DNA from 4 places in the Hymenobacter koreensis genome. Region 4 is predicted to be linked to each of the others. Evidence: riboswitches for the same ligand, from Rfam matches in the RefSeq annotation. Region 4 holds a riboswitch; each other region holds the start of a gene.
The links. Region 4 has a riboswitch for S-adenosylmethionine ahead of metH (methionine synthase). Riboswitches for the same ligand answer to the same signal wherever they lie in the genome.
Positions count from the first base shown of each region.

Region 1: it holds a riboswitch for S-adenosylmethionine, as region 4 does, so the genes downstream of both, ABD903_RS11525 (O-acetylhomoserine aminocarboxypropyltransferase/cysteine synthase family protein) here and metH (methionine synthase) in region 4, are expected to answer to the same signal.
Region 2: it holds a riboswitch for S-adenosylmethionine, as region 4 does, so the genes downstream of both, ABD903_RS17260 (amino acid permease) here and metH (methionine synthase) in region 4, are expected to answer to the same signal.
Region 3: it holds a riboswitch for S-adenosylmethionine, as region 4 does, so the genes downstream of both, ABD903_RS07030 (hypothetical protein) here and metH (methionine synthase) in region 4, are expected to answer to the same signal.

Region 1 is NZ_BAABHA010000006.1:115,873-123,355, forward strand. It holds gene ABD903_RS11505 (S66 peptidase family protein) at 1-298, opposite strand, end outside; gene ABD903_RS11510 (alpha/beta hydrolase fold domain-containing protein) at 413-1,633, shown strand; gene ABD903_RS11515 (homoserine dehydrogenase) at 1,741-3,012, opposite strand; gene metX (homoserine O-acetyltransferase MetX) at 2,990-4,024, opposite strand; gene ABD903_RS11525 (O-acetylhomoserine aminocarboxypropyltransferase/cysteine synthase family protein) at 4,244-5,632, opposite strand; SAM riboswitch class I at 6,030-6,150, opposite strand; gene ABD903_RS11530 (LysM peptidoglycan-binding domain-containing protein) at 6,394-6,684, opposite strand; gene ABD903_RS11535 (lipocalin family protein) at 6,912-7,325, shown strand; gene ABD903_RS11540 (lysylphosphatidylglycerol synthase transmembrane domain-containing protein) at 7,407-7,483, opposite strand, start outside.
Region 2 is NZ_BAABHA010000010.1:753,197-760,679, reverse strand. It holds gene ABD903_RS17285 (hypothetical protein) at 1-501, shown strand, start outside; gene ABD903_RS17280 (EcsC family protein) at 522-1,271, shown strand; gene ABD903_RS17275 (alpha/beta hydrolase family protein) at 1,293-2,795, opposite strand; gene ABD903_RS17270 (fasciclin domain-containing protein) at 2,990-3,982, opposite strand; gene ABD903_RS17265 (hypothetical protein) at 4,217-5,092, shown strand; SAM riboswitch class I at 5,289-5,381, shown strand; gene ABD903_RS17260 (amino acid permease) at 5,738-7,219, shown strand; gene ABD903_RS17255 (oligosaccharide flippase family protein) at 7,308-7,483, opposite strand, start outside.
Region 3 is NZ_BAABHA010000002.1:963,345-970,827, reverse strand. It holds gene ABD903_RS07045 (hypothetical protein) at 1-182, shown strand, start outside; gene ABD903_RS07040 (PRC-barrel domain-containing protein) at 244-744, shown strand; gene ABD903_RS07035 (sulfite exporter TauE/SafE family protein) at 835-1,764, opposite strand; gene ABD903_RS07030 (hypothetical protein) at 1,900-2,235, opposite strand; SAM riboswitch class I at 2,664-2,758, opposite strand; gene hemH (ferrochelatase) at 2,916-3,962, opposite strand; gene era (GTPase Era) at 4,353-5,252, shown strand; gene der (ribosome biogenesis GTPase Der) at 5,553-6,875, shown strand; gene ABD903_RS07010 (hypothetical protein) at 7,079-7,339, shown strand; gene ABD903_RS07005 (hypothetical protein) at 7,414-7,483, opposite strand, start outside.
Region 4 is NZ_BAABHA010000015.1:245,913-253,395, forward strand. It holds gene ABD903_RS19800 (tetratricopeptide repeat protein) at 1-208, opposite strand, end outside; gene metF (methylenetetrahydrofolate reductase [NAD(P)H]) at 491-1,447, opposite strand; gene metH (methionine synthase) at 1,462-5,175, opposite strand; SAM riboswitch class I at 5,245-5,353, opposite strand; gene ABD903_RS19815 (hypothetical protein) at 5,636-5,908, shown strand; gene ABD903_RS19820 (prohibitin family protein) at 5,883-6,767, shown strand; gene ABD903_RS19825 (class I SAM-dependent rRNA methyltransferase) at 6,971-7,483, opposite strand, start outside.

The sequences.
Region 1 (7,483 bases), on a different contig from region 4:
CGAAGCGTGAGAAGTCGATTTGGTCGATGATGCGCGGGGTGCCGTAACCGCCGCGGGCTACCAGGATTGCCCGGATATCTGGCCGGTCCAGCATCTGCTGAAAGTCGCGGCTGCGCAGCTCGTCGGGTCCGCCAAATTGGTGGTATTCGGCATTCACCGATTCGCCCAGCACCACGCGCAAGCCCCAGCTTTCGAGCACCTGCACGGCAGCACGTAGCTCTTCGGCCGACGCTTTACGGGCGGTGCAAACAATGGCTACTTGGTCGCCGGAACGAAGCGGGGCAGGGGAGGTAGGCATGAATCAGGGAAAAGCAGAGAAGAAATGGGCCGCTGCTTGTTGGCAAGCAGGTGGACCCGCTGGCCAAATTTCCGTAAATGCTTCGTTGAAACAAGAACCCGTAAGTTGCTGCCCATGAAAAGTCTCGTACTCGCGTTGTTGGCACTGCTGGGCTTATCCCAGCTGGCCGTTGCTCAAATTGACACCACCGGCGGCCGCTACCGTCGGCCCTTATTCTCGCAGGTAACCGTTACCCGCGGCATCGTGTACGGCTCGGCGGCCGACGTAACCGGCACCACCCAAACCCTGCGCCTCGACCTCTACCAGCCCCAAGGCGACACCGTGCGCCGCCGCCCGGTCATCGTTTTTGCCCACGAAGGCGCATTCCTGACCGGCAACCGCGACGACCAGTTTATGACTGCCATTTGCACCCGTATGGCCGAGCTGGGTTACGTTACGGCTAGCATCGATTACCGCAAAGGCTTCTTTCCGTTCGACAGCACCAACATCGGCCGGGCGGCCATTCGGGCGGCTCAGGACATGCGCGCCGCCATTCGCTTCTTCCGCCTCGACGCCGCCACCGCCAAGCAGTACCGCATACACCCGAGCTACATTTTCGCGGGCGGCTCGTCGGCCGGCGCCTTTATGGCTTTGCAAGTAGGCTACCTCGATAAAGCCACCGAGGTGCCCGCCTACATCAACTTGTCTACGTTGGGCACCCTGGAAGGCAGCAGCGGCAATCCTGGCTACTCCAGCCAGGTAGCCGCGGTGATTAACATGGCTGGGGCCGTAGGCAGCCCCACCTGGCTGGAACCCGGCAATGTGCCCCTGGTAAGCGTGCACGGCACCGCCGACGCCGTGGTGCCTTACACCGTGGGAAGAGCTTTTGGCCAGTCCACTTCGCCTCGCATTTTTGGCAGCGGCAGCATCAAGCCCCGGGCCGATGCCGTGGGTATTCCCAATACCTTGCGTACCCTGCGTGGGGCCCCGCACGTGCCCTACAACGGTACCGGCGCCACCAGCGTGGCTTACTTCGATACTACGTTCCAAACCGTGCGCGACTTCCTGCGGCCGCTGCTGCGCCAGCCCGGCACGGTGCTGGCCTCCAGCAAGTCAACCTCGCTATCGGCCGCCAGTATTTTCCCGGTGCCCGCCCAGCAAACCATCAACCTGACTGCCCCCGCCGGCGTCCCGTTCAAACCCGTATGGCTGGCCCTGGTTGATGCCAAAGGCCGTACCGTACGCCGTATTCTGTGGGAACATCCCCACCTGACTATTCCCCGTGGCAATCTGCCCAGCGGCCTGTATTACCTCAGCGGCGACGGCCTGCCCGGCCGCCGACTTATGCTGCAATAAATTTCAGCAAAGCAACAAGGCCCCGCTACCGGCTGGTAGCGGGGCCTTGTTATACCGATTCATTTCGAAAGCGGACTGCTGAAAAACCGGGGAATAGTCCCTTAGGGCTATTCGGCTACTAGCTCTGCCGTGATTAGCTCTGGCTTTGGCTCGGCGGTAACACTACGCACTTTGCCGGTGCGGGCCACAAATACCCCAGCCGCCCGTAGCGCGTCGCGGTGCTGCAGCAATGTGCTCAGGCGAGTGTAGCCCACCACATAATCGTAGCTAAAACCGGGGGCGCTTAGCGCGTCGCCGATGTCGGTGAGCTGCAGCGCCTGCCGCAGCTCTTTGGGGGCGTGCCGCACGTACACTTCCAGCTCCAGATCGGGCGCAACGCTGGTTGCCGCCGTCGTTTCTGTAAGCTTAGGGTAAGCGTAGCGGAAGCCGTTACGCAGCGCGACTAGGTCCGATAGCACGGCCGAGCCGGTGGGGTGGCCGCCCGCGCCGCGTCCGCGCCAGAAATGCTGACCGGCAAAAGCAGCGTCCACCACCACGCCGTTAAACTCGCGCTCCACGTGGTACAGCGGCGAATCGGCATCCACGAACTGCGGCGTTACAAACACCGTGGCTCCGCCTGCGGGCAGGCGCAGCAGGCTGGCTACTACCTTAATCTTCTGACCACGCTCGGCCGCGAAACGGATATCGGCCGAGCTGATGCTTTCGATGCCCAGGTTTAGCACCTCGTCGGGGTTCAGCAGCACGCCGTACGCGTGGGCCGCCAAAATCACAGCTTTGGAGCGCGGGTCGAATGCGGCCATGTCCAGCGACGGGTCGGTTTCGGCAAAACCCTGGGCTTGGGCTTCGGCCAGCACCGTGGCATAATCTACGCCGGCCGTGGTCATGCCCGTGAGTACGTAATTCGAAGAACCGTTGAAAATGCCGCTCACGCTGTGCAGCGGCTCCTGGCCGAAGTAGCTGTCGAGGGTGCGTATAACGGGAATGCTGCCGCACACCGATGCTTCGTAGAGCAATGCGCCGCCGAATTCGCGTTGTAAATCCAGCAGCTCGGGTAGGTGGCGGGCCACCATGGCCTTGTTGGCCGTTGCTACCTTGCGGCCCAGCTGCAGGGCCTGGCTCACCAGTCGAAACGCCTCGTTGGGGTCGTCGATAACTTCCACCAACAAATCCAGCTCGGGGTCATTCACGAGGTCGTCGGCGTGGAACTCGAACCGCTCGGCTGGTAATGGGCGCAGCTTCGAGGGGTTTTTTACGGCGATGCGCTGCACCACAAAGCCCGGCTCGGGTAGCTTCTGCAGAATATCGTAGAGCCCTTGCCCCACGCAGCCAAAGCCAATGAGACCGAGGCGCAGGGGGTTAATGGGCGAAGGTTTGGACATAAAATCGGTCGAGAAAATGCGCGATTTGCGCGGTTTCAATCAGGAAGCCGTCGTGGCCGTAAGGCGACTCCATTTCGGCGTACATAGCGCCCGGAATCAGCCGGGCAAGTTCCTGCTGCTCGCTCACGGGAAAGAGCACATCGGAGGTAATGCCCAACACCAAGGTGCGGGCCTGCACCCGCGCCAAGGCTGCTTCCACGCCGCCGCGCCCGCGCCCCACATGGTGCGAGTCCATGATTTGCGAGAGCGTGACGTAGCTGTAGGCATTGAAGCGCGCCACTAGCTTATCGCCCTGGTATTGCTGGTAAGAGCTGGCGCGGTAAAACGCCGGCAGGGCATCGTCGTCGGTTTCGGCCTGGGTGCGGCCGTAGGCGTCGTGGCTGCGGTAGCTAAGCAGCGCCACGGCCCGGGCCGCCCGCAAGCCGGCCCGACCGCCGTCGGGGCCGCCGCCTTCGTAGGTACAATCGGCCTGAATGGCTAGCCGCTGCGCCTCGTTAAATGCAATGCCCCACGGCGAGTGGCGGGCGTTAGTAGCCAGCAGCACCAGGTGTTCGAACAGCTCGGGCTGTTGCACGGCCCATTCCACGGCCTGCTGACCGCCTAAGGAGCCGCCGATAACCGTGTGAATTTTGGCTAGGCCCAAGTGCTGACGTAATTGCTCGTGCGCCGCCACCACGTCGCGCACCGTAAGGCGCGGAAACGCCTGGTATAGCGGCCGGTGGTGCGGCGGCAGCGGTGTGGCCGGGCCGGTGGTGCCGTAGCACGAGCCCAGCACGTTGGCGCACACGATAAACCAGTCGGCCGGGTCGAAGTAATGACCCGCGCCCACCAAGCCCGGCCACCAGTCCAACACATCGGAGTTGGCCGTGAGGGCATGGCACACCCACAGCACGTTATCCTGGGCGGCGTTTAGGGTGCCATAAGTATGGTAGGTGATTTGCACGCCCGGTAGCACGCCGCCGCACTCAAGCGGCAACGGTTGGGTAAGGCGCAATACAGCTGGCTCGTTCATGGAAATCAGCCCCGCAAAGTCTGCTAAATAATGCCTTGGCGCAGTTTTACGCGCGTTCGGTTTGAAATTTCCTTGTTCGCCGGCTCCCGCAGAGGGTGCGGTAGAGCCTGCGAGAGGCTCCTTTTCAATGTGGGTGGAAAAGGCCGGTGAACAAGGCCCCGCTGGCTGGAGGTGGGGCCGCGCCAGGTACCCAGGCGCGGCCACGGTTTTCCCCTCCCTTTACACTTCCAGCGTAGCGGGGTGCTCGGCTTCCTGCTTGGTTAGGATTTCGCTTTCGTCGCTGTCGAATGAGCGCGTTTCGGCGTTGCTTACGGCGTCGAATGCGCGTTGCAGGTCGGCTTTGATGTCGTCGATGTGCTCCAGGCCTAGCGAGAGGCGCAGCAGCGTGGGCGTTACGCCGGCAGCGCGCTGCTCTTCGTCGGAAAGTTGCTGGTGCGTGGTGGCCGAGGGCTGAATGATGAGCGTTTTGGCGTCGCCCACGTTGGCCAGGTGGCTTACCAGTTGTAGGTTGTCAATGAACTGCGTGGCCGTGTCCTTCGAGCCTTTGATGGCGAAGGTGAGCACGCCGCCAAAGCCGCGCTTCAGGTATTTGGTGGCCAGTTGGTGGTAGCGGCTACTTTTCAGACCAGGGTAGTTCACGGCTTCCACCTGCGGGTGCTGCTCCAGCCATTCGGCAATTTTGAGGGCGTTTTCCACGGTGCGGTCCACGCGCAGGCTTAAGGTTTCAATGCCCTGCAGCAGCAGGAAGGAGTTAAACGGGCTCTGCGACGGACCGAAGTCGCGCAACCCTTCCACGCGGGCCCGAATGATGAAGGCGATGTTGCCGAACGGACCGCCCTTGCCAAATACGTCGTTGAACACGAGGCCGTGGTAGCCTTCGCTCGGCTCGGTAAATTGCGGGAATTTGCCGTTGCCAAAATCGTATTTGCCACCGTCCACAATCACCCCGCCAATGCTGGTGCCGTGGCCGCCAATCCACTTGGTAGCTGAAGCCACCACAATGTGCGCGCCGTGCTCCAGCGGCCGAAACAGGTAGCCGCCTGCCCCAAAGGTGTTATCCACAATCAGCGGGAGGTCGTGTTTCTCAGCAATGGCGGCAATGGCCTCGAAATCCGGAATGTTAAAGCCGGGGTTGCCAATGGTTTCCAAGTACAGGGCCTTGGTATTCTCGTCAATTAGCCGCTCGAAGCTCTCGGGGTTGTCGCCGTCGGCAAAGCGTACTTCCACACCCAGGCGCTTGAAGGCTACTTTAAACTGGTTGTACGTGCCGCCGTACAGGAACGAAGTCGAAACGAAATTGTCGCCGGCTTGCAGAATGTTGTTCAAGGCAATGAACTGCGCCGCTTGGCCCGAGGCCGTAGCCAGGGCCGCCACACCGCCTTCAAGCGCCGCAATGCGCTGCTCGAACACGTCGGTGGTGGGGTTCATGAGGCGGGTGTAAATGTTGCCGAACTCCTTTAGGGCAAACAGGTTGGCGCCGTGTTCAGCGTTCTTGAACACGTAGGAAGTGGTTTGGTACAGCGGCACGGCACGGGCGCCGGTGGTGGGGTCGGGCTGCTGGCCGGCGTGGAGTTGCAGGGTCTCGAACTGGAAGTTTTGAGCAGACATGATTAGGCTGAGAAAGAGGTTGAGAGAATGAGGACTCGATGCAGGAGGGCGGCCCCGCGCTGACCGGCAAATGACCCGGTACAACTGCGAGTGGAATGCGCCAAAACCGTAGCCTGTAGCGCCGAAACGAAGATTCGGAAGTGAAACAGCCACGCGCCGCCAGTTAAGCCCGGCGGCAAAATCAGAAATGGGAAGGGGTAGGGCGGGCTAACTAGCAACCCGAACGCAGCACAACTACCAACAACAGCAACAACAGCCCAACATGGCAGCGGCATGCAGCGGCTGCGGCATGACCATGCCCTGAGCGGCGGCGGAAACGAACAAAGCCGTAACGGGCGCCGCCGGAGAGCGGAACGAGAAAGGGGCGGAGGGGTGTGGGGTAGTTGCCATAGCACGCCATTTATTTGTCCCCCGCCGATTTCGGTCGGGGGCAGGAATTGGCACCTGCCAGCTGGTGCATTTGCTGGTGGTTGCCAGAGGGTCGCGGAGCCTGTTCTCTCGCCTCTTCGGAATAAAACGCGTCAAAAAAAGATTGATGCCGGAAGCATCGATCGGCACAAATGTAGTGCTGGATTTTAAAAGCGCAAGAGCTTGATAAAGTTTTTTGGCGAGGAAAAATAGACGCGCGCAGTTTTTGTGCCTTATTATATATGATGCGTGTATTTGTCTGCCTTTAAGCTGTTTATGAATTTTTTCTTGCCTACAAAAAAAGCCATCCGGGATTAACTCCGGACGGCTTCAGACTTGCTTGTGGTAGTCGATTATAGCTTCGGCAGCGTTAACTTCTGACCCACTTCAATGTGGTCGGGGTTGTTGCCGATGGTGGCCTTATTGGCATCGTAAATCTGGTGCCACTTGGCAGCGTCGCCGTAGTGGTTTTTGGCAATTTTCGACAGTGAGTCGCCGCTTACTACCGTGTAGGAGTCGCCTTGGGTAGCGGCGGGCTGCGTCTGGTTGCCAAAGAAACCGGTCGAGTCGCCGGCTGCGGGTTGGGTGGTTGGTTTTACGGGCTCTTTTTCGCCCTTATTGCTCAGGAAATCAAACAGTCCCATGGTGGTGTGTCGGTTGGAGGTTGAGAAAAGAAAGCGGCCAACAGTCTGATGATCAATTGGTCGGCTCTGCTTTACGCTGGAGCTGCCAACTAGGTTGTGGTGCCGCTGCCCCTCATGCATTTGCACATAGCTATGTTAACCCTTTGAACGGTTGCGCGTAAGAAACTCGGCCGCTAAACGGCGGTCTAATGCATTCGATCCTCCCTCATCTTAAACCGACTTCACCCATGAAACAAGTAACCCGCCTCCATTACCTCGCCAGCCTTTTCATGCTTGTTACCCTGTTTACCTTCGCTTGCGGCAGCAAGGAAGGCAAGGTAGAAGGCGTTAACATGCTTTACGGCACCGAAAGCAAGGTGTGGAAAACCCATAAAGAGAAAGACGCCTCCGGCGACAAGGTTAAGCAAACCGACGCCCAGGAAGACGAGCAGATTCGGTTTTACGCCAACGGCCAGTACAACATGACCTCGCAGGCGCAAACGGTGAACGGCAAGTACACCTTCGACCAAGCCAACAAGAAGATTACCATGACGCCCGAAAACGGTAACGCGGCCAACACCTTCGACGTGGTTACGCTTACCGACGACCGCCTGACGCTACGTAGCCCCGAAGGCGCCGAGCTGCAGCTGGAAAAGGAGTAAGCAACTATTCAAGCAAATTGAAAAGCCCTTCTGCTTCGGCGGAAGGGCTTTTTTGTGCGTCGTTTATTGGTCAGGCCGATACTACGAGGCCATAACCTCTTTCACTACTTTCTTGCCGAATACCCGGCCTACCCAGCGCGGCAGGAAAATGGTGCCCA
Region 2 (7,483 bases), on a different contig from region 4:
CCGCCGCGATACTATCGTTTCAAGCAATTGGAGTCATTGTATAGAGCATTGGGAATAACATATGCAGTACAGGATTTTGAGAAAGGGGATTTTGTAAATCTCCGTTATAGCGAGCATTATACTATTCTTCACTCTGACTTATTGCAAGTATTTGAAAATCAAAAATTATATAATGAAGAAATTGAAGCAGAATTGAAAAGCATTAGTTTACGCGATGTCCAGCGCATTTTTCTAGGATTGTGGAAATTCGTTCAGGCAGTAAATGAGGTCGAGCATTTCAATAGTGGTGTTTTAGAAGCCGGATCAATTGCACTTCGATACACGATTTATAATACTAGAGGCTATCTAAGTAAACATAATATGGATCGTATTCGTCATATTAAACTTATGTTGGCGTCAATTATAGATCCGGAAGATAAGAAGATAACTAAACAAGAACTTGTGATAAAATACACGTTCCCTAACGTACAACTATCAGAAATCGACTTTGATTGGATATAGATTTCGTTAAATCTCGGCCCATGCACTCCACCGACCAGCAAGCCCACGACGAATTGCGTGCCTGGCAGCAGAAGATGCAGCGGCGTCCTTCGCAGCTGAATCGTTTCACGCGCCATCTGCAAACACGTCTGAACGCGCTGCTGCCCGAGCGGGTACACCTGGCCCTCACGGCCGCTATCAAGCAAATGGTGCGCGGGGTGCTGTTTGGCTCGACGCACACCACCGGCCAGCCGCGCCTGGGCCTGCCGTTAGCCGAACGTGAAGAAGCGGTACACACCCGCATTCGGTACTACCGCAACACCGCCGCCGTAGAAGGCGCGGCCACCGGTGCGGCCGGCTTCCTGCTTGGCCTCGCCGATTTTCCCCTGCTGCTCGGCATCAAGCTCAAACTGCTCTTCGACATCGCGGCTCTTTACGGTTACGACGTGAAGGATTACACCGAGCGACTGTTCCTGCTGCACGTTTTTCAACTGGCCTTCAGCAGCCAGCACACCCGCAACGACGTGTACCGCCGCGTAGCCGATTGGGAGACGTACCGCCAAACCCTACCCACCGATGTGCACGAGTTCGATTGGCGCACCTTTCAGCAAGAGTACCGCGACTATATTGACCTGGCCAAAATGGCTCAGCTGGTGCCTGTGATAGGGGCGGCCGTGGGCGCTGTAGCTAACTACAAACTCATCGAGCAGCTCGGCGACACGGCCATGAACTGCTACCGTTTGCGTTGGTTTGGCACCGAAACTAATCCGGGTTCGGTTCAGGAGTACTAGCTGCCAGCCGCGGTATTAGGGTTATTCGCTAAACAGCGTCCGAATCCAGGCAATGATGCCTTGCTCTACCTGCGGTGAGAAAATGGGTTTCGGTTCGCCACTGATTACAGGCCACTGGGTTACGGGAGCCTGAAACAGGTGGTTTATTCCTTCAACGCGGCTGCTACGCACCCGTTTGTTGCCCTTCAGACCCTTTTCAAGCAAAGCTAGATTCGATACGTTCACTTGCGTATCGTCTGTGCCGTGCAGCAGCAGTATAGCCGCGTTAACCTTGCCAAGCTCCGCCTGTGGGTTAAAGTCCAGGTAGTAGCGGTACCAGGGCGACGTCATTTGGCTGGCGCGTAACTGCGCGGCACCCGGCGGCAGGTCGCGGTTGTACTGGCCAATCATGTTCGTGAGAATAGCTTGCGCCTGCCCGTTGTCGGCGGTTTGGCGGACCACTTCCAACAAGGTTTTCTGCTGCTTTACAATGATTTCCTGGCGTTTTTTGTCGGCTGCCCGCTGGCGCATTTGCTGTTGCGCGAGGTAGGTTTCAATTTGAGCGGCGTTGGCTCCTTTCGCCCGCAGCTCTTCTACTTTCAGCGCCAATTGCTGCTGGGTTTTCAGTTGGCGGCGCGTGTAGTTTTCCTGGGCGGTATCGGCTTCCCCGGCGGGCCGAAAGCCGGCGGGCTGCTGCAGCAAAACTTCTCGGCCGGCAGCCCCGGAAGCGGCCAAGGCAACGACAAAAGCAGGCGGTAGGGGCTGGGCAGCCACCAGCAGCGCCACATTACCGCCTTCGCCGTGCCCGATAAGACCTAACTGGCCAAAATCGATGAGCGGCCGGGTACGCAGAAAACTCAGCGCCGTTTGGGCGTCCTTCACTAAATCGGCGGTGGTGGCGGCCGTCACGCTACCGCCCGATTGGCCCACGCCGCGGTCGTCGGTGCGGAGTACGGCCACGCCGCGGCGGGTAAGGTAGTCGGCCAGCAGCCCAAACATTTTATAGTCGCCCATGGTCACGTCGCGGTCGTGCGGGCCCATATCAGAGAGCAGCACCACGGCCGGGAAAGGCCCTTCGCCGGGCGGAATGGTGAGCGTGCCGCTCAGTCGAATGTTGTCGCGGGAGTTGGTGAACGACACTTCCTCTACCCGGTAAGGCGGCGGAAACTTAAAGTTTTTGGGTGGGCTAGCGGGAAGGGCCTCAAATTGCAAGGTTAAAGCCGTTTGAAAACCCTGTTGTTTCCACTGACCCTCCAACTGCTTGCCGTCGGGCGTGCGTAGGCAGGTGTAGGTGCAGCCGAGCTCCTGCGTATCGAATATGACGGTGTCGCTCTTTACGTCCACCGTCATCAGGGCCCGACTAATGCGTTGGGCGGGCACATCGAGCACGGCAAAACGGGTGCCGTTGGCCAGCTCCGTTACGGTAATGGTTAACGGCAAACGACCACCCGGTACTGCCAATTGGCCTTTCCATTGACCTTCCAGGGTTACTCGAACGGCAGCGGGGCGCACCTGCCCAAATGCCAGACCCGGGAGGCAGATCATAAAACACAAAAGCCAGCTCCTGAAGGAGTTGGTAAACCGATTTGACATAACGCAACAGCAATAGGCAACGCCACGCGTGCAAGCTGGGCTACCTGGTAAGGTGTGTGAAGGGCAAAACTAAAAGGGCGAAAAGTAACGGGGCTGAACCCGGCGGATACTAGCGTGTTTCCGCCGGGTTTGCAGCCGCGAAGGCATTATTGGGGCAGCAGCACGCGGTCGATTACGTGAACCACACCGTTGGTGCACTGCACGTCGGGAATGACGATGTTAGCGGAGGCCGAACCGTTTCCGGCGCCGCGCACGGGCAGCACGCCGTTATCGAAAGCTCCAAACAGAACGGGGGTGCTGCCGGCCGAAGCCACGGTGGCGTTTTCGGGCAGCTCAGAAGTAAAGCGGCCGCCCGGCACCACATGATTCAGCAGAACTTTGGTAACCACGTCTTTGGGCAGGCGGCGGATATCGGCCGGTGAGGTGGAGGCGCTTCCCAGCAGTTGACGCAACAAGTCGCGGAAGGCTTGGTCGGTGGGGGCGAAAACCGTGAGTTGGGGGCTGCCCGGCGAGGCCGAAAGGGCCCCCGCTAACTCGCAATACAGCACCGCTTCCACAAGGTAAGTCAGCTCGGGCTTCACGAAAACCTGCGCGGTGCTCAAGGCCACCGCCGACTGCACAATGTCGGCGCCGGTGGCCAGCATTACTTTATCGGTCACGTGAATGGTGCCGTTTGCAGCGGTAATGTCGGTGCGTAGTATGCGGGACCCGTTTACGTACAAATTACCGTTGCGACTCACCATGCGCCGGGTAATGCCAAGCAGCGAAGGCGTAACCGTACCAGCGGGCAGGGTGCTGATGCGGCGCGAGCCGTTGCTCACGTGGTATTGCAGCGTGGTGGTGAGAAATGGAGTTTGCAGGGCATTCAGGTCGGCAGCCGTGCGCAAACCGAGCCGGGCAAAGGCGTCGTTGGTCGGGGCGAAAACCGTGAAGTTGCCTTCGGGGTCGTTTGGATTTTTATTAGACAGTACGCCCACCACGCCGCCGCGCACGGCCGCGTCTTCCAGCATGCTGAAATCGGGATTGGCCACGGCCACGCTGGCAATGGACGGATCGGCATCCGCTTTTTTATCGCAGCCTGAAAGCAGTAAAAGAGCGGCCGTGAGGCCGGAAAACCAAAGGTGTAGGGTTTTTTGCATGAGCAAAGGGGCAACAAGTTGAACCAGCGTAAGACGACTTCACCGGCGAGTAGGCATACAAACGCAACGCGCAGGAGAACTGGATTTTGTCTATTTGGGAAAAATATTCCCGAATAGAATCCAACGCCAGAACCTTGACCGTAAGTTGGTCGCGACAGAAATTTAACAAATTCAATGGGATTGTGTTTTTGCTCTGTCGGCATCAACAGCCGTTTTCTTTGCCCTGCCACTTGTATGCAACACACCTACTTCGCGCGAACTTTCCTGCTAGCCGCTACCCTGTTCTTTGTTTCTCACGCTCAGGCCCAAAGCCTGGTTAGCGGGTTTATGGTAGGCAAAGGCCACGGCTCCGTAGCCTTTACGGGTACCGCTGAACGCTACAAAAACGTGTATCTGGTGCCCGAAAAGGTGGAAGGGGTACCCGTTTTTCAGGAAATCCAGGTGTCTTCGGTGAGCGTGTACACCACCTACGGCATCAGCAACAAGGTGGAAGCCATTGTAAGCTTGCCCTATATTAAGTCGGAAGGCAAAGGCAACAACGAAGGCTTTACCAACTCGCGCAGCGGCCTGCAGGATATTACGGGCCTGCTCAAGTTCAAAACCTTTTCAACCGAAGTAGGAAGCAGCGTGCTCGATTTGTTGGGGGTAGTGGGGGTAAGCACCCCGGCCAGCAATTATCAGTCGAACGTGGGCTTGGAGTATATCATTGCCATTGGTAACCGCGCCACCAAGCTCAATACCTTGGGCGTAGTGCACCTGAAAACACCCTCAGGCGTGTTCCTGACCGGCCAGGCCGGCTACAGTTACCGCACCCGGCAGGTGCCCAACGCCTTTATTGCCGATGCCAAAGTGGGTTACGCCGGCCTCAACCTGTACGCCGAAGGCTGGGCCTCGTTCCAGCAGTCGAGCGACGAAGGCACCGACATTCTGCAGCCGGGCTTCACCGGCGACTTCACCGCTACCCGCGTGAACTACACCCGCGTGGGCGTGAGTGTTTTTAAGCCGGTGGCCAAAGGTTTCGGGGTGGTGCTAGGCGCCAGCCAGTACGTGGGCGGCCGCAACCTGGGCCAGTCCACGGGCGTGTCGGCGGGTGTGTCGTACAACTACTAACCCGCTGATTGGCTGGTTATTCAACGGCCCTTTTCAGTCAGTCCAAAACAGCCTCCGCGCGCCTGCACCGTTAAAGCAGGCGCGCGGAGGCTGTTTTTATACCGGCCGTGAGGCAGACATAAATCGGGAACGATTTGCAGATGCGGCGAGGCGGCTCCTACCTTTGCGGCATCAATTCTTTACTGCTGAAGGATTGTTTTTATACAGAGGCGCGGAGAGACAGGCTCGACGAAACGCCGGCAACCCCCCGGAACATCCGGAACGGTGCCAAGTCCTGATCATATAAAAACAAGTTGCTGTGGGCGCTCTGGTCAGCCTTTTTGCTTCGTTTATCCGCCGTGGGGCGGCGTACTACCCATCTACCAACCCGCAGGCCATGGGCCTGCACGTAGAGGGCCGTTGCTGTTGTTGTTGAAGTACGCTTTCCGGTAACGGTCATCACACTTGTGCCCAATTGGGCGCTGATGCATAGCAGGACCTTACTCTCCTGCGGGTAGATGGCATTGCGCCATTTACACCTTCCTTCTGTCTTCTTTTTTGCTTCTCGTTTGGTAGCCCTAAGTAGGCGTCACCAAGCGTGGGCGTCACGCAATGCGCAAGGCACCGGTTTCCGGTAGCTCTCGGCCGATTGCAGCTTTCTTAATCATGCTTAAAAAATCGTTGGAACTGCTGCGGCTGGAAGCCGCAGAGACTGGCTCGCATACGCTCAAACGCAGTTTGGGGCCGTTTAACCTCATTGCCATTGGGGTAGGGGTAATTATTGGGGCGGGTCTGTTTTCGCTTACCGGTATTGCGGCCGCGAACCACACGGGCCCGGCCATTACCCTGTCGTTTATTGTGGCGGCCGTAGGCTGCGCTTTCTCGGCTTTGTGCTACGCCGAGTTTGCCTCTATGGTACCGGTAGCCGGCTCGGCCTATACGTACTCGTATGCCACGCTGGGCGAGCTATTTGCCTGGATTATTGGGTGGGATTTGGTGCTGGAATACTCCGTGGGGGCAGCCACCGTGGCCATCAGCTGGTCGCAGTACTTGGTGCGGTTTCTGGCCAAGTACGACCTGCACATTCCGCCGCAACTGGTGATGTCGCCGTTCGAAACCAGCACGCTGGCCGACGGCTCCACGGTGCATGGTGTGGTGAATTTGCCGGCCATTCTGGTGGTGTTAGCTATTACGGCCATCATCGTGCGGGGCACACAGGGCTCGGCGTGGTTTAACGCCATTGTGGTGGCCCTGAAGGTATCGGTGGTGCTCGTGTTCATCGCCCTGGGCTGGCGCTACATCGATCCGGCCAACTACCAGCCGTACATACCGGCCAACACCGGCAAATTCGGCGAATTTGGCTGGAGCGGGATTCTGCGCGGCGCCGGCGTGGTCTTCTTCGTGTTCATCGGCTTTGATATTGTGGCCACCATGGCCCAGGAAGCCAAGAACCCACAGCGCAACATGCCCATCGGCATTATTGGCTCCTTGCTGGTGTGTACGGTACTGTTCGTGCTGTTTGGGCACGTTATGACGGGCCTGGCCAACTTCTCGGAGTTCAAGAACAGCGCGGCGCCGGTAGCCATTGCCATCGAAAAAACGCCCTATGCCTGGCTGAGCTCGGCCGTAATTCTGGCCATTCTCATCGGCTACACCTCGGTTATTCTGGTCGATTTGTTGGGCCAGTCGCGGGTATTCTTCTCCATGTCGCGCGACGGATTGCTGCCGCGCGTGTTTTCGCAGGTGCATCCGCGTTTCCAAACCCCGCACAAGTCCAACCTGCTGCTGGGCGCTTTCATCAGCCTGTTTGCGGGCTTGGTTCCCATTAATGTAGTGGGCGAAATGTGCAGCATCGGTACGCTGCTGGCCTTTGTAATGGTGTGCCTTGCCGTACTGATAATGCGCAAACGCGAGCCAAACGCGCCGCGAGCCTTCCGTACGCCGTGGGTGCCGCTGGTGCCCATTCTCGGCATCATTACCTGCTTGATTATGATGCTCAGCTTACCTTGGGACACATGGTTGCGCTTGTTCGTGTGGCTGGCCCTCGGCTTGGTGATTTACTACGCCTATGGCAAAAAGCACAGCAAGCTGCGGCTGGGTTTACAGGTTGATGATACCGTGGAGCCCGAAGGGAACCGAATAGCCTAAAAGCCTTCAAAAGATAACCGCAGCGGCGGCAGGAGCGCATCATTAAGTGTTCCTGCCGCCGCTGCGGCCTGCAATACGCTTGGAGCAACTATTTCAGCCAGAAACGGCTACGGGTTTTTTGCCACAGCTGAATCACCTCGGGCTCGGCATTGGTCAGGAGCAGCAGCCCCCCGTAGGTGCCCGTGAGAACCGCTGAGCGCAGCACCATGGTCAGAAATGCCGAGGGTAGCGTGGGCACCAGCCATGCCGCGAGGCCTGCCGCCG
Region 3 (7,483 bases), on a different contig from region 4:
ACCTCATCGAAGCATTGCAGCAGCGAGGTTATACCACTGTAGAACGCGAGGCCAAAGCCCTGCGTGAAAAGGCCACCCAACTTACCGGCCGTACCGATACGCCCGCCGAGCAACAAGCCACCCAGGTTTTTTTCCAGCAAGCCGCTAACATCGTGCGTGTGCTGGAAAAGCCGGCCGCATAATGTCTTAACCTGATTTTTGGAAACCCGAATGGAGCCAACGAATGTCCCCTCCGCAGCCGGCATGCATCTGGTGCGCCTGCGCGATTTGAAAGACTTTGAAGTGGCCGACGGCAGCCCCGACGTGCGCGGGTGGGCCGTGCGCGGCGCCGATGGTAAAAGATTTGGCGATGTGTACGAGCTTATCGTAGAGCCCGACGCGCTGAAAGTGCGCTACCTCGACGTGGAGCTGGATTCGGCACTGAACATTAACGACCGGGAACGACACGTGCTGATTCCCATCGGTGCCGCCGCTATCGACCACGACGACGATAACGTATTCGTGCCTGCCCTCGACATTAACTCGGTGATGAACTATCCGCCGTACCAGGATATTCACATCAGCCGCGACCTGGAGGAATCCATGCTCAGGGCCCTGCGCCTGCCGGTGCCCGTTGCCAACGACAACACGCCCTTTTACGAAGGCCCGCCGTACGACGAAAGCCATTTTTACCGCGCACGTCGTACTGCCGAACAGGCATCCATGCGCCGCTTGCCGGATGGCAGCGCCCCGCCACTGGGGTAGCGCACTATTTTCTCAGGCCAGAGGCCGATGAACGACTTTTATAGTAGCTCATCGGCCTTTGGTGTGTCTAGGCCCAGCCGATGAATTAAGCTAGAAGAACAGCTTGCGCAGTGCCCATACGCTCCATACTATTACCATGAGGCCCACGCCCAAGAACATGATGCGCGTGGAAATTCGGCCGGCCAAACGAGCCGCCAGCGGGGCTGCCAATAGGCCGCCCACAATTAGCCCGAGCACGATTTGCCAGTGTGAAATACCAAGGGTAGCGAAAAATGTGAGGGCACTGGCAAACGTCACGAAAAACTCAGTAAGGCTAACCGAGCCGATAACGTATTGCGGCGTGCGCCCCCGGGCAATGAGCGTACTGGTGACCAAGGGCCCCCAGCCGCCACCGCCAAACGAGTCGAGGAAGCCACCGAATGCGGCCAGCCAACCCAGACGGGTGGCTTTTCGCTTTCGTTCTATGCGACTAAGCGCCCGGGCCAGCAAGCGGAAGCCCAGGTAAAGCAGGTAAGTGGCCAAAACAGGCTTAACCCAAGTTGCATACCGCTCGCCGGTGTACGAAAGGAGCAGAGCGCCGCTCACTGCCCCCAATACTCCCGGCAGCACCAGCGCTTTTACCAGTCGGCGGTTCACGTTCCCCAGCTTGTAGTGCGAGTAGCCCGAGGCACCGCTGGCAAACATTTCGGCGGTATGAATGCTGGCGCTAACAGCCACCGGGCTCATGCCCAGTGACATGAGGCTAATGGCTGTAACCACCCCGTAGCCCATGCCCAGCAGTCCATCGACCAGCTGCGCCCCAAAGCCGACGGCCACAAAAATGTAGAACATGTTGGCGTTGCTGACGGCGTTCCATATCTGCGGCCAGGTATAATACAGCGACACAATATCAAACGCAAGCAGGGCCCCAAACGCTAACAGCGAAGCCGTTACAATGCGGCGCCACCTGGTTTCGGCAGTCGCAATGTGCCGGATGACCGACCGCGACACGGGATTCGGTGCTGCGGACGAATCGGTCACAACCGCAAGGGCAGGCTGGTCTTCAGCAGACTCTGGGTTTAGTCGAGCTTCGGGCATTTGCGGTTGTGGTAGGAGAATGAGGTAGCGCAGTGAGGTGGGTCAGACTGCTCAGCCGGAGTGGAAAAGATCAGCCGGCTAGTAGCCGCTCTGCTGGCGAAGTGCCAGCACGTAGGCCGAGGCCCTTTCGTGGGACAGGTCGGTTTCCTGCTGCACCACGCGCACCAGGGCTTGGTGCACGGCTGCGGTTAAGTAGCTCGTATTGGGGCAGAGGTAGGTGTGCGCCCCGGCCTGCAGCCAGCCGAATACATCAGGTATGTAAGCCAGCAGACGCTGCCGCAGGGCTGGATTGAGGGAACTGCTATACCGCCGATGAGTAAAGCGCCGGGGGACCTTTCGGCGGCTAGCAGGGTAAATCAGGAATGACCGCTGAGGCGTGTTGCCAGCCGCGGCCGAGAAAGGGAAAACAGGCATGAGTAAGTAGAAAATGGCCTAGCCGGCGGATACCGAAGCAAAATGGCGCAACGGCCTAGCGCTTCGGCCTGAACCAGTTGCTCGCGCAACTGCGCCACCTTCGCGTTAAGAGCGAAACGCCTATGCAGCAGGGGTAGGCGCCGCCCGCACGAGGAAACGCCAAGGGTGAAACCAGAAAACAGGGGGCTGAGGGAAACGGCGCGGCCTTAGCAGGAACGCGGCATTTCAGGCGTGCCGGAGCTGCAAACAGCAGCCAGCCGGTCACGAGTCAGCAGGAAATATGGGGAAAGGCGGCCCTCAACAACAACACGAGCACACGGGGAGTACCGCATAGGTACTCCGGCAGGTCGAGCCCATGGGCTTCAGCGGCCAAGTAGCCGGACCAGATAACGTTGCGCGAAGGGTGAGGGTGGAAGCCACGGCTCTTGTTTTTATATGGTCTGGACTTGGCACCGTTCGGGTAATACACCCGATGGTTGCCGGCGCTTCACGGAGCCAGTCTCTCCACGCCTCTGTATAAAAACAATCCTTTGGGAAAGAAAGAATTGGTGCCCAAATGTAAGGGCGACGATTTCAAAACCCCAAATACTTTTCCATCGGGCCACGAAAAACCGGCCAGTCGCCGCTGAGTAGCAGGCAACTGGCCGGTGGTAAAATCAACTCAAAAAGGGTGCTGGTACTTAGTTGCGGTGAATCATGTCGACCACGGCTTCCACCCACAGCGGGTGCGTGTTACAGCTGGCTACCAGCTGCCAGTGGCCGCCGCCTGCTTCCTCAAACATTTCCTTGAACTCTTCGCCCACCTCAATGGTGGTTTCCAGGCAATCGGCCACGAAAGCGGGGCTGAAGGCCAGCACGTTCTGGATGCCTTTGCCAGGGAATTCCTTCAGCACCTCGTCGGTGTAGGGCTGCAGCCATGGGTCGCGCAGGCGGCTTTGCAAGCGGCTCTGGAACGTTACGGTGTACTGCTCGGGCGCGAGGTCCATGGCCTTGGCTAGCAACCGCGAGGTTTCGTAGCACTGAGCGCGGTAGCAGTAGCGGTTGTTCTTGTTGTAGTGGTTGCAGCAGTTCGCCAGCTTGCAGTAACCGTTCTGGCTGCCCTTCAGCACGTGGCGCTCGGGTATGCCGTGGTAGCTGAATACCACGTGGTCGTAGTTGCGCTTGGCCATTTCGGCCTTGCCCAGCGTGGCAAACGTGTTGATGTAGCCGGGGTCGTCGGCAAAGCTGCTGATGAAGCTGATGCTGGGTACCACCCACCACTTGCTCACAATTTCCATCACTTTCTCCTGCACCGAGCCCGTGCTGGCCGCCGCGTACTGCGGAAACAGCGGCAACACAATGATGCGGTCCACGGCCGCGTCGCGCAGCTCCTGCAGGGCACTTTCGATGCTGGGGTTCTGGTAACGCATGCCAAAGGCCACGAGGTAGTCGTTACCAAGCTGCTCCTGCACCATCTTTTTCAGGTCGAGGCCGTGAAAGAGCAGGGGCGAGCCACGCTCCGTCCAGAGCTGCTGGTACACCTTAGCCGATTTGGGCGCCCGCAGCGGTACCACTACGCCCCGAAACAGCGGGTAACGAATGGCAGCGGGCATGTCCACCACGCGGCCATCGGTCAGAAACTCGTTGAGGTAACGGCGTACGTCGGCGGTTTTGGGTGAATCGGGCGTGCCGAGGTTCACGAGCAGCACGCCGATGCGGCCTTTGGTAGAAGCGGGAGTGGAAGGCATAGTAAGAGGCAAGGAACACCGCGGAAATCAATTCCCGCGCAGTGTGCAATTGCCAGACAAAGGTAGCGCCCACAAGGTTTGCGTTCATGGCAAAAGTCCTGCCCCCGGAGCTGATTTCCATCAGGGTTTCACAGGGGACTGGGAGCTATAGTTACGGCTCCTGTTCTGTCCAGTGGCGTGATGATGAAGGAAACCCACCACATTATTACCTAAAGAGGCGGCAGGAATGATGACTCTGTTCCCTAAACACCGGCTCAGAGCCAGCCGTTAGCTGCTAGCAGCCCGCGCGTTGCTGAAGGCTGTGGGCTGCCGTAAGCGCCTATTATTCAGCCTATGCAGCCCGGCCGGGCATAAAGCCGTACCTTTGTGCCCCTTAACGCATTACCTCCTGTGACTACCGACCCCAAACCGCACCGCGCCGGCTTCGTGAGCATCATCGGCAAACCCAACGTGGGCAAGTCGACCCTGATGAACGTGCTCGTGGGCGAGCGGCTGAGCATCATCACCAGCAAAGCCCAAACCACGCGCCACCGCATTCTGGGCATTCTGAACGGCCCCGATTTTCAGTTGGTATACTCCGACACGCCCGGTATCATTCAGCCCAAATACGAGTTGCAATCGGCCATGATGTCTTTTGTGTACTCCTCGCTGGAAGACGCCGACGTTATCCTGTTCGTCACCGATATCTTCGAGAAGTACGACGAAGAGCCGGTGGTAGAACGCCTGCGCCGTTCCGAGGTGCCGGTGCTGTTGCTGGTTAACAAAATCGACCAAGCCACGCAGGAAGAGGTAGAAGCCAAAATGGCTTACTGGCATGAGCACATGCCCAATGCCGCCGAAATCATTCCGATTTCCGCCTTAAATGCCTTCAACACCGAGCAGGTCTTTAATCACATCATCGACCGCCTGCCCGAGCACGAAGCGTATTACCCCAAAGACGAGCTGACCGACAAGCCGGAGCGCTTCTTCGCCTCGGAAATGATCCGGGAGAAAATCTTCAAGCTTTATAAGAAAGAAGTGCCCTACAGCACCGAAGTCGTGATTGAAGAGTTCAAGGAAGACGAGAACATCATCCGGATGCGCGCCATCATTTACTGCGAGCGGGCGTCACAGAAGGGCATCATCATCGGCAACAAAGGCGACGCCATCAAGAAGGTAGGCACCTGGGCCCGCGAGGAAATGGAGAAGTTCTTCCAGAAGAAGGTTTTCCTCGAAATGCACGTGAAGGTCAACGAAAACTGGCGCCACGACGCTAAAATGCTCGGCCGCTTCGGCTACAAGCAGGATTAAGGGTGGGGGAACTGTTTTCGGAAATCCCCGATTGGTATGCAGGTATAATCGGCGTAATCCTCTTTCTGATCGGCCTCGTTCTGTGGAACCGGGTGCAGACAAACTACCCGTCCCGTAATAAAACCACATATTCTTTCAAGCACTGGATGAATGAATTAACTGCTGCGCTTGCCGCAATTGGTTTTGGCATTTATCTGATGTTTAAAGTCCTGCTGTAACGAATACTCCCGACCACTCATACTCACTTAACTACCCCGGGCACCGTCGAACATGGTCGGACCGACGGCTGGGGTCAGCACAATGAAGAATACCATTGCAATTGTGGGCCGCCCCAACGTGGGCAAGTCCACCCTGTTCAACCGCTTGGTTGGCGAACGGAAGGCCATCATGGACAACCAGTCGGGCGTAACCCGCGACCGACACTACGGCTACGGCGACTGGGTAGGCAAGTACTTCACCGTTATCGATACCGGCGGCTACGTAGTGGGCTCCGATGACGTGTTTGAGGAAGGCATTCGCCGCCAAGTAAAGCTGGCCATCGACGAAGCCACTGTGGTGCTGTTCATGGTCGACCTCGACGCCGGCCTGCACCCGCTCGATGAAGAGTTTGCCAACGTACTGCGTCGCTACGACAACAAGAAGCCGATTTACCTGGTAGCTAATAAAGCCGACAGCATCAGGCGTGTGCAAGCCGTGGGCGAGTTTTACGCTCTGGGCCTCGGCACCGGCGACATTTTCACCATCAGCTCGCAAACGGGTTCCGGCACCGGTGATTTACTCGATGCCGTGGTCAGCCACTTCGAAGAAGAAGGCGTGGAAGACCCCGACGCAGGCATTCCGCGCATTACCGTGGTGGGCCGTCCGAACGTGGGCAAGTCGTCTTTCGTGAACGTGTTGCTGGGCGAAGAGCGCAGCATCGTGACCGACATTGCAGGTACCACCCGCGACGCCATTCACACCCGCTACAACGCCTTCGGTAACGAGTTTATCCTCATCGATACCGCCGGTTTGCGCCGCAAGGCCCGCGTTGACGAGGACGTGGAGTTCTATTCCAACCTCCGCGCCCTCCGCGCGCTGGAAGAGTCGGACGTGTGCATTGTAATGCTCGACGCCACCCGTGGCATTGAAGCCCAGGACGTGAGCATCATCGGCTTGGCCGACCGCAACCGCAAGGGCATCGTGATTCTGGTGAACAAGTGGGACCTGATCGAAAACAAGGAAACCAACACCGCCAAGGAGTTCGAAGACGAGATTTACAAGCGAATTGCGCCCATCAGCTACCCGCCCATCGTTTTCACCAGCACCGTTACCAAGCAGCGTGTACACAAGGCCATCGAAACGGTGATGGAAGTGTATAAAAACAAAACCAAGAAAATTCCGACCTCGCAACTGAACGAGGTTATGCTGAAGGAAATAGAAGCCCACCAGCCGCCGTCTTCGAAGGGCAAAATGGTGCGCATTAAGTACGTGACGCAGCTTCCCACGCACAATCCGGTGTTTGCCTTTTTCTGCAACCTGCCGCAGTACGTGAAGGAATCGTACACCCGTTACCTCGAGAACCGCCTGCGCGAGCATTTTGACTTTACGGGCGTGCCCATTGGCATCGTGTACCGCAAAAAATAAAGCCGAAATACGTATCAACAAAAAGGCCCTGGCACATTGCCAGGGCCTTTTTGTTGCTGGCCGATATAAAAAGCAGAAGTTTTTTTCGGGAAGCGGGTTACCTCAACTGCGGCTGGGTATAAAGCTTCAGAATTCGCAGCCGCAAGGTCGCGGACCTGACTCAAGAAAACTCATTTTCATTCATTTTCACCACACCCCACACCATGAAAAAGGTTCTGTTCCTCGCTCTGGCCGCTGTATCGTTCTCGTTCGCTTCGTGCGAAAGCAAAAATGAAGCTGCTGGCGAAAACGCTGCTGACCAAGTAGAAGCTACCGGCGAAGCCCAGGCTGACGCTATGGAAGAGCAGGCTGATGCCGTTCGCGACTCGGCTGATGCTACCGCTGAGAAAATCGAAGAAGGCGCTGAAGCTGGTGCTACCACCACGACTCCGGCTCCTGCTACCACCACGACCCCGGCTCAGTAATTACTGCTCCGGTCTGGTATAGACCGAAAAAGGGCTCCTCTGCAAAGAGGAGCCCTTTTTTATTGTAAGAGCTGCTAGCTCAAACGCCGCTGCAGCAAGCCATCTACCACGCTTACCAACTGTTTGGGCGGATAAGTACGCCAC
Region 4 (7,483 bases):
TGAGGTAAGTGAAGTCGAGGATGGCGCGTTGGTATTCGCCGGCGGCCATATCGCGCATGCCCGATTCCAGTCGCTTGCTCAGGGCCGTATCGTCGATTTCAAGCCAGAGCTGCCAGATGCCTTGCTGCAGGGCCTCTACTTCCAGAGTAGCCGTAGCGGTGCGCAGGCGCTGAAAAAGCTCATCGAGGTGCTGCTGGCGTTCGGGCATGGGGCAATGATCAATGAGTGGGCAACAATGATCAATTGGACGGGAGGGGCAGAATCGGTACTAGTACGCAGGCGAAGACGGGGTGTTTACGTGCCGTTGCCAGTAAGCGCGGAAGATACGTAGTTGTAAAGAGCAATGCCGAGCCATAGGGGCCCGGCATTGCCTTGCTTGGGTATTGAGGGCGCTGTTAGGTAGTCGTTCAAAGTAAACGGGTTGTTCGTTGCTCGTTTTCAGTTAAGTGGTTACATCAACTCTGACAACTGGCAACTGACAACGAGCAACTTAGAATAAGGAAGCCGCCACGCGGCGTACGGCTTCGGCCTTGCCCATGGAATAGTAGTGCAGGCTGGGTACACCGGCTGCCATTAGCTCCCGGCTTTGCTGAATGCACCAGTCGATGCCTACCTCGCGGGCGGCGGCATCGTCGCGGCACTGGGCCACGGCTTCCACCAGTTCTTCGGGCAGGTTCAGGAAGAAGGTACGCGGCAGCATGGTCAGCTGCTTCTTGGTGGTCAGCGGCTTCAGGCCCGGAATAATGGGGGCCGTAATGCCCGCGGCCCGGCAGCGCTCCACAAAGCCGAAAAACTGCTGGTTATCGAAAAACATCTGGGTTACGATGTATTCGGCCCCGGCATCAATCTTCTGCTTGAGGTAGCGCAGGTCGGCGGCGTGGTTGGGCGCCTCGAAATGCTTTTCGGGGTAGGCCGCCGTGCCAATGCAGAAGTTGGTGGCGGCCGAGTCCTGCTGCTCCTCGTCGAGGTAGCGGCCGCTGTTCATGGCCGCTATCTGCCCGATGAGCTGGCTGGCGTAGCCGTGGCCCGCGGGGTGCGGCACAAACCCGGGCTCCGACTTAATCGGGTCGCCGCGCAGGGCCAGCACATTATCAATGCCTAGGAAATGCAGGTCGATGAGGGCGTTTTCGGTTTCCTCTTTCGAGAAGCCGCCGCAAATCAGGTGGGGTACCGTGTCCACATCGAAGCGGCCTTTAATGGCGGCGCAAATGCCCACCGTGCCAGGACGTTTGCGCACCGTAACCTTGTCCAGGCCGCCGTTTGGCCGCTGCCGGTACACGTACTCTTCGCGGTGGTAGGTAACGTCGATAAACGGCGGCTTAAATTCCATCAGCGGCTCGATGTTCGAGAACAGCGTCTGGATGTTTTCGCCCTTCTTGGGCGGCAGCACTTCAAAGGAAAACAGCGTTTTGCCGTTGGCGCGGGCCAGGTGCTCGGTAACTTTCATAGGAGGCGCTTCGGCTACAGTGCGGTTACGGGCACGGCCGTGGGGTTGTAATTTAGGTTCGGGCTCAGCCAGCGTTCCAGCTCGGCCACAGGCATGTTCTTGCGCCGGGCAATGTCGTCTACCTGGTCTTTGCCGATTTTGCCCAGGCCGAAGTAGCGCGAATCGGGGTGCGCGTAATACATGCCGCTCACCGAAGATGCCGGGTACATAGCCAGGTTCTCGGTGAGGCGAATATCGGTTTGGGCTTCGGCGTCGAGGAGCTGGAACAGGGTGATTTTCTCGGTATGGTCGGGGCAGCCGGGGTAGCCGGGGGCCGGGCGCACGCCGCGGTATTTCTCCTGAATGAGGTCCTCGTTCGACAGGTTTTCGCCCGAGGCGTAGCCCCAGAACTCCTCGCGCACGCGCTGGTGCAGGCGCTCGGCAAAAGCCTCGGCGAGGCGGTCGGCCAGGGCTTTTACCATGATGCTGGAGTAATCGTCGTGGTCTTTTTCGAACTGCTCCAGCAGCTTTTCGATGCCAATACCAGCCGTTACAGCAAAACCGCCGATGTAGTCCTCGCGGCCGGTTTCGCGCGGCGCCACGAAATCGGAGAAGGCAATATTCGGAATGCCCGTGCCCTTCTCGCCCTGCTGGCGCAGGGTGAAAAACTCGGTGGCCACCTGCTGGCGCGAGTCGTCGGCGTACACCTGAATCGTGTCGTAATCGACGGTGTTGGCCGGCCAGAAGCCCAGCACGGCGCGGGCCGTGAGCAGCTTCTCGTCGATAATGCGCCGGAGCATGGCCTGCGCATCGGCGAAGAGCTTAGTGGCGGCTTCGCCCAGGTTTTCGTCGTCCAGAATGCGCGGGTAGCGGCCTTTCAGTTCCCAGGTGTGGAAGAATGGCGTCCAGTCGATGTAAGTAGCCAGCTCGGCCAGGTCGTAGTCTTCCAGCACTTTGGTGCCGAGGAAACTGGGCTTGGTAATGGGCGTGGCGTCCCAATCGGCGCGGAAACCGTTGGCACGGGCGGCCTCAATGGGCAAATAGTTTTTCTCGCGCTGACGGCTGGCATAGTCGTGGCGCAGGGTTTCGTACTCGTCGCGCACGGCGCGGGCGTAGGTTTCACTGGCCGAACCCAGCAAGCCGGCGGCCACGCCTACCGAGCGGGAGGCGTCGTTTACGTGTACCAGCGGGCCGGAGTAGGCCGGGGCCACTTTCACCGCCGCGTGCAGGCGCGAAGTGGTGGCCCCGCCGATGAGCAGCGGCGTTTTTAGGCCGCGCTTTTCCATTTCGGCCGCCACGTACACCATTTCGTCGAGCGAAGGCGTAATCAGGCCGCTCAGGCCGATGATGTCCACGTTGTGCGCCACGGCTTCGTCGAGAATTTTCTCCAGCGGCACCATCACGCCCAGGTCCACGATGTCGAAGTTGTTGCAGGCCAGTACTACTCCCACGATGTTCTTGCCTATGTCGTGCACGTCGCCTTTCACGGTGGCCAGCAGGATTTTACCGGCGGTCTGGCGTTCCTGCCCGCGCTTGTCGGCCAGCAGGAAGGGCTCCAGATACGCCACGGCCTTCTTCATCACGCGGGCCGATTTCACCACCTGCGGCAGGAACATTTTACCGGCGCCAAACAGGTCGCCCACCACGTTCATGCCGGCCATCAGCGGACCCTCAATCACGTCGAGCGGCCGCGGCAGCTGCTGGCGCACTTCCTCGGTGTCCTGGTCGATGAAGTCGGCAATGCCTTTTACCAGCGCGTGCTGCAGGCGCTCTTGTGCGGGCAGACTGCGCCAGGCATCGGCCACCACTTCGGTTTTGCCTTTCTGCTTCACGGTTTCGGCGAAGTCCACTAGGCGCTCGGTGGCGTCGGGGCGGCGGTTCAGCAGCACGTCTTCCACCAGCTCCAACAGGTCCTTGGGCACTTCGTCGTACACGGCCAGCTGGCTGGGGTTCACAATGCCCATGTCCAGACCGGCGCGAATGGCGTGGTAGAGGAAGGCCGAGTGCATGGCCTCACGCACCACGTCGTTGCCGCGGAACGAGAAGCTGATGTTGCTCACGCCGCCGCTGGTGAGGGCGCCGGGCAGGTTGGCCTTGATCCAGCGCACGGCCTCAATGAAGTCGAGCGCGTAGTTGCGGTGCTCGTCCATGCCGGTGGCCACCGTCAGGATGTTGGGGTCGAAAATGATGTCCTCGGCCGGGAAACCGACTTCGTTCACCAGAATGTCGTAGCTGCGCTTACAGATTTCGATGCGCTTCTCGAACGTATCGGCTTGGCCGTTTTCGTCGAAAGCCATGACCACCATGGCCGCGCCGTACTGGCGCACGGTGCGGGCGCGCTGCCGGAACACTTCCTCACCTTCTTTCAGCGAAATGGAGTTGACGATGCTCTTGCCCTGCACGCACTTCAGGCCGGCTTCCAGTACGCTCCACTTCGAAGAGTCGATCATGACGGGCACCCGCGAAATGTCGGGCTCCGAGGCAATCAGGTTCAGGAACGTGGTCATGGCCTGCTCCGAGTCGAGCATGCCTTCGTCCATGTTTACGTCAATCACCTGCGCGCCACCCTCCACCTGGTCGCGGGCCACAGCCAGGGCCTCCTCGTAGGCGCCGGTGCGAATCAGGCGGGCAAAGGCGCGCGAGCCGGTGACGTTGCACCGCTCACCCACATTCACGAACAGGCTTTCGGGGGTAATGCTGAAGGGTTCCAAACCGCTCAGACGGGTGGCTTGCAGTACCTCGCGTAAGGGGCGGGGCTGATACCGGCCGGCCAGCTTGGCCAACTCGCCGATGTGCTGAGGCGTGGTGCCGCAACAGCCGCCCACCACGGTTACAATGCCATCTTTGAGGTAGTCCTCCACCACGGCCGCGAATTCCTGCGCCGACTCGTCGTAGCCGCCAAAAGCGTTGGGCAGGCCGGCATTTGGGTAAGCGGAAATGTGCACGTCGGCAATGCGGCTCAGCTCCTTCACGTACACCTTGAGCTGGTCGGCGCCGAGGGCGCAGTTCAGTCCCACGCTCAGCAGCGGCAAGTGGCGAATGGAGTTCCAAAAGGCTTCCACCGTTTGGCCCGACAGCGTGCGGCCCGAGGCATCAGTAATGGTGCCCGAAATCATGATGGGCACCACACGGCCGCCTTCGTCGAAGAACTTCTGCACGGCGTACAGGGCCGCTTTAGCGTTCAGCGTGTCGAAAATGGTTTCGATGAGTAGGGCATCGGACCCGCCGTCCACGAGGCCGCGCACCTGCTCGTGATAGGCCGCGGCCAGCTCATCAAATGTCACGGCGCGGAAACCGGGGCGGTTTACGTCGGGCGAGAGGGAGGCGGTGCGGTTGGTGGGCCCGATGGCGCCGGCCACGAAGCGCGGCTTGGCGGGGTTTTGGGCGGTAAACTCGTCGGCTACTTCTTTGGCAATGCGCGCCGACTCGTAGTTAAGCTCGTAGGCAATGTGCTCCAGGCCGTAATCGGCCTGGGCAATGGTGGTGCCGCTGAAAGTGTTGGTTTCCACCATGTCGGCCCCGGCGGCGAAATACTGCGCGTGAATGTCCCGGATGATGTCGGGCCGGGTAATGCTCAGCAGGTCGTTGTTGCCGCGCAGGGGCTTGGGATGGTCAGCAAAGCGCGCCCCCCGGAAATCCTCTTCGCTCAGCGTATGCCGCTGAATCATGGTGCCCATGGCGCCGTCGAGCACGAGTACGCGCTGCTGGAGGATGTCGTGGAGGGGGGAGTCGGTACAGTGCGTCTTCATGGTTTTCCTTCGGAATAACAGCTTCAACAAGCCCATCCAGAAAGAGAAAACCGCGCAAACGGGTTCCTTTGCTCATCTTCTTCCACCTTGGGGGTGAAATGGGAGTTAGCACCTCCGCCACAATGGCTGGTTGCTAAGACGTCGCAGGGCCCAGTCCCTCGGTCTTTCTGGATAAGCAGTAGCGAAGTTACATACGGATGGGTTAGCAACCAAGGTTCACGCTTGGGGAATGCGTATGCAGGGTGCAGGCAAAACAACCAATAAAGCGGGTCTGATACTTCCTGGTTCGTTCTGTCCATCCGGCGTCCGCACAGCCGAAACATTGCGTTCTTCGGGTTTACTGTACACATAGCTTGGAGTAACGCGGGCCGCCGGTAGGTGCCGTAAGCGAAAAAATCCCGCGGGAATGCTCGGCAGTACGGATATTGTGGCGCTTATTCCTTTGCCCACACGCTTGGCCATGTCTGCATTCCGTGCTTCGTACCGCTGGCTGGTGGTATGGCTGCTTTTTTACGGCGTGGCGCTGCCTTACGCGCTGCCCACCTTCCTCGACTGGCTTAACCAGCCCTCCGACCAATGGCTGACCTACGGCGTGCTGGGCTTGCTAGCCGTGGCTACGGGCGTAGCCTTGTCGTTGTACCAGGCCGGACGTGCCCTCATTCGCCGGTTCCAGCCGCCTTCTTCTACTCCCCCTAAACTCGATTCGCATGAGCGCCCTACCCCTCGCCACTAACCGCCGTTGGCTGAAGCCGATAATTTTCGCTGGCTTGTTGCTGCTGGTGCTCATTGGCAGCTGCAGCCTGATTAAAGTAGAGCGTATTGATGCCGGCAACGTGGGCATTAAAGTGAACCTGACCGGCACCGGCCGGGGCGTGGACGATATTACCTATACCACGGGCTGGGTGTTCTACTCACCCATCAGCACGGCCGTGTACGAGTTTCCGGTGTACACCCAGCACAAGGAGTACGAGGAGTTTGAGGTGCAGAGCAAGGACGGCTCCAGCTTTGGCGTGGCGCCCAGCCTCAACTATTTCATCCAGCAAGACAAAGTGGACGACATCTTCCGCCAGTACCGACGCCCGCTGCCCGACCTGGAAAACGGCTTCCTGAAAACGGCCGTGTACGAGGCCTATCGCGTGGCCACCAACCGCTACACCGCCGACAGCCTCATCAGCAACCGCGGCTCCTACGAATCCCAGGTGAAGGCGAATCTGATAAAACAGCTGCAGGCCATGGGCTTCACGGTGCAGCAAATCACCACCAAGCTGGAGCCGCCCGCCAGCCTGAAAGCCGCCATCGACGCTAAAAACACGGCTGTGCAAACCGGCTTGCAAACCGAAAACCGCATCCGCCAGGCCGAGGCCCAGGCCCGCATTAACATTGCCGAAGCCGAAGGCCGGGCCAAAGCCATCCGCATTGCCGCCGACGCGCAAGCCTACGCCAACGAAAAGCAGCAACAGTCGCTCACGCCGCTGCTGGTGCAAATGCGCTGGATTGAGGCCTGGGAGAAAGGCGGCAGTAGCGTGCCCACGTACACGGGTGGCAGCAGCAGTCAGTTTCTGATGCAAATGCCGGCGCCGGGCGCAAAGTAAGGGCCTCACCCCCGGCCCCTCTCCGAAAGAGAGGGGAGCCACGGCGGCTGTAGCGCCACGGCGCGGCTCAGCTTGACTGATACGGATGCCAATAAACCAAGCGGGGCCGCCGAACTTTAGTTCGGCGGCCCCGCTGTCGTTGAACGGAATCGTTGCGGCCCTCAGGCTCCCCTCTCTTTTGGAGAGGGGCCGGGGGTGAGGCCTTAATCCACAGCCAGCACCAAACCCTTGAGGTATTCGCCCTCGGGGTGGAACAGGCTCACGGGGTGGTCGGCGGGTTGGGTGAGGCGGTGCAGAATGCGCGCCGGGCGACCGGCCTCGATGGCCGCAGCCATGATGGCGCCTTCGAACAGCTCCATGCTCACCACCTGCGAGCAGCTGAAGGTGAACAGCAGTCCGCCGGGGGCAATTTGCTTGATACCGGCCACGTTCAGGCGCTTGTAGCCCATGAGGGCGTTGTGGCGGGCCGAGAGGTGCTTGGCAAACGCCGGCGGGTCGAGCACGATGAGGTCGTACTGGTTGTGGCGGTCTTTCAGGAAGGTGAACACATCCTGGGCGTAGGATTCGTGCTTGTCCTGCAGGCCGGTTAGCTCGGCGTTGCGGTCGGTTAGCTCCACGGCTTTCTTGCTGGAATCAACGGAGTGTACCAGCTCGGCGCCGGCTTGCAGGGCGTACACCGAGAAGCCGCCGGTGTAGCAGAACGTGTTGAGCACGCG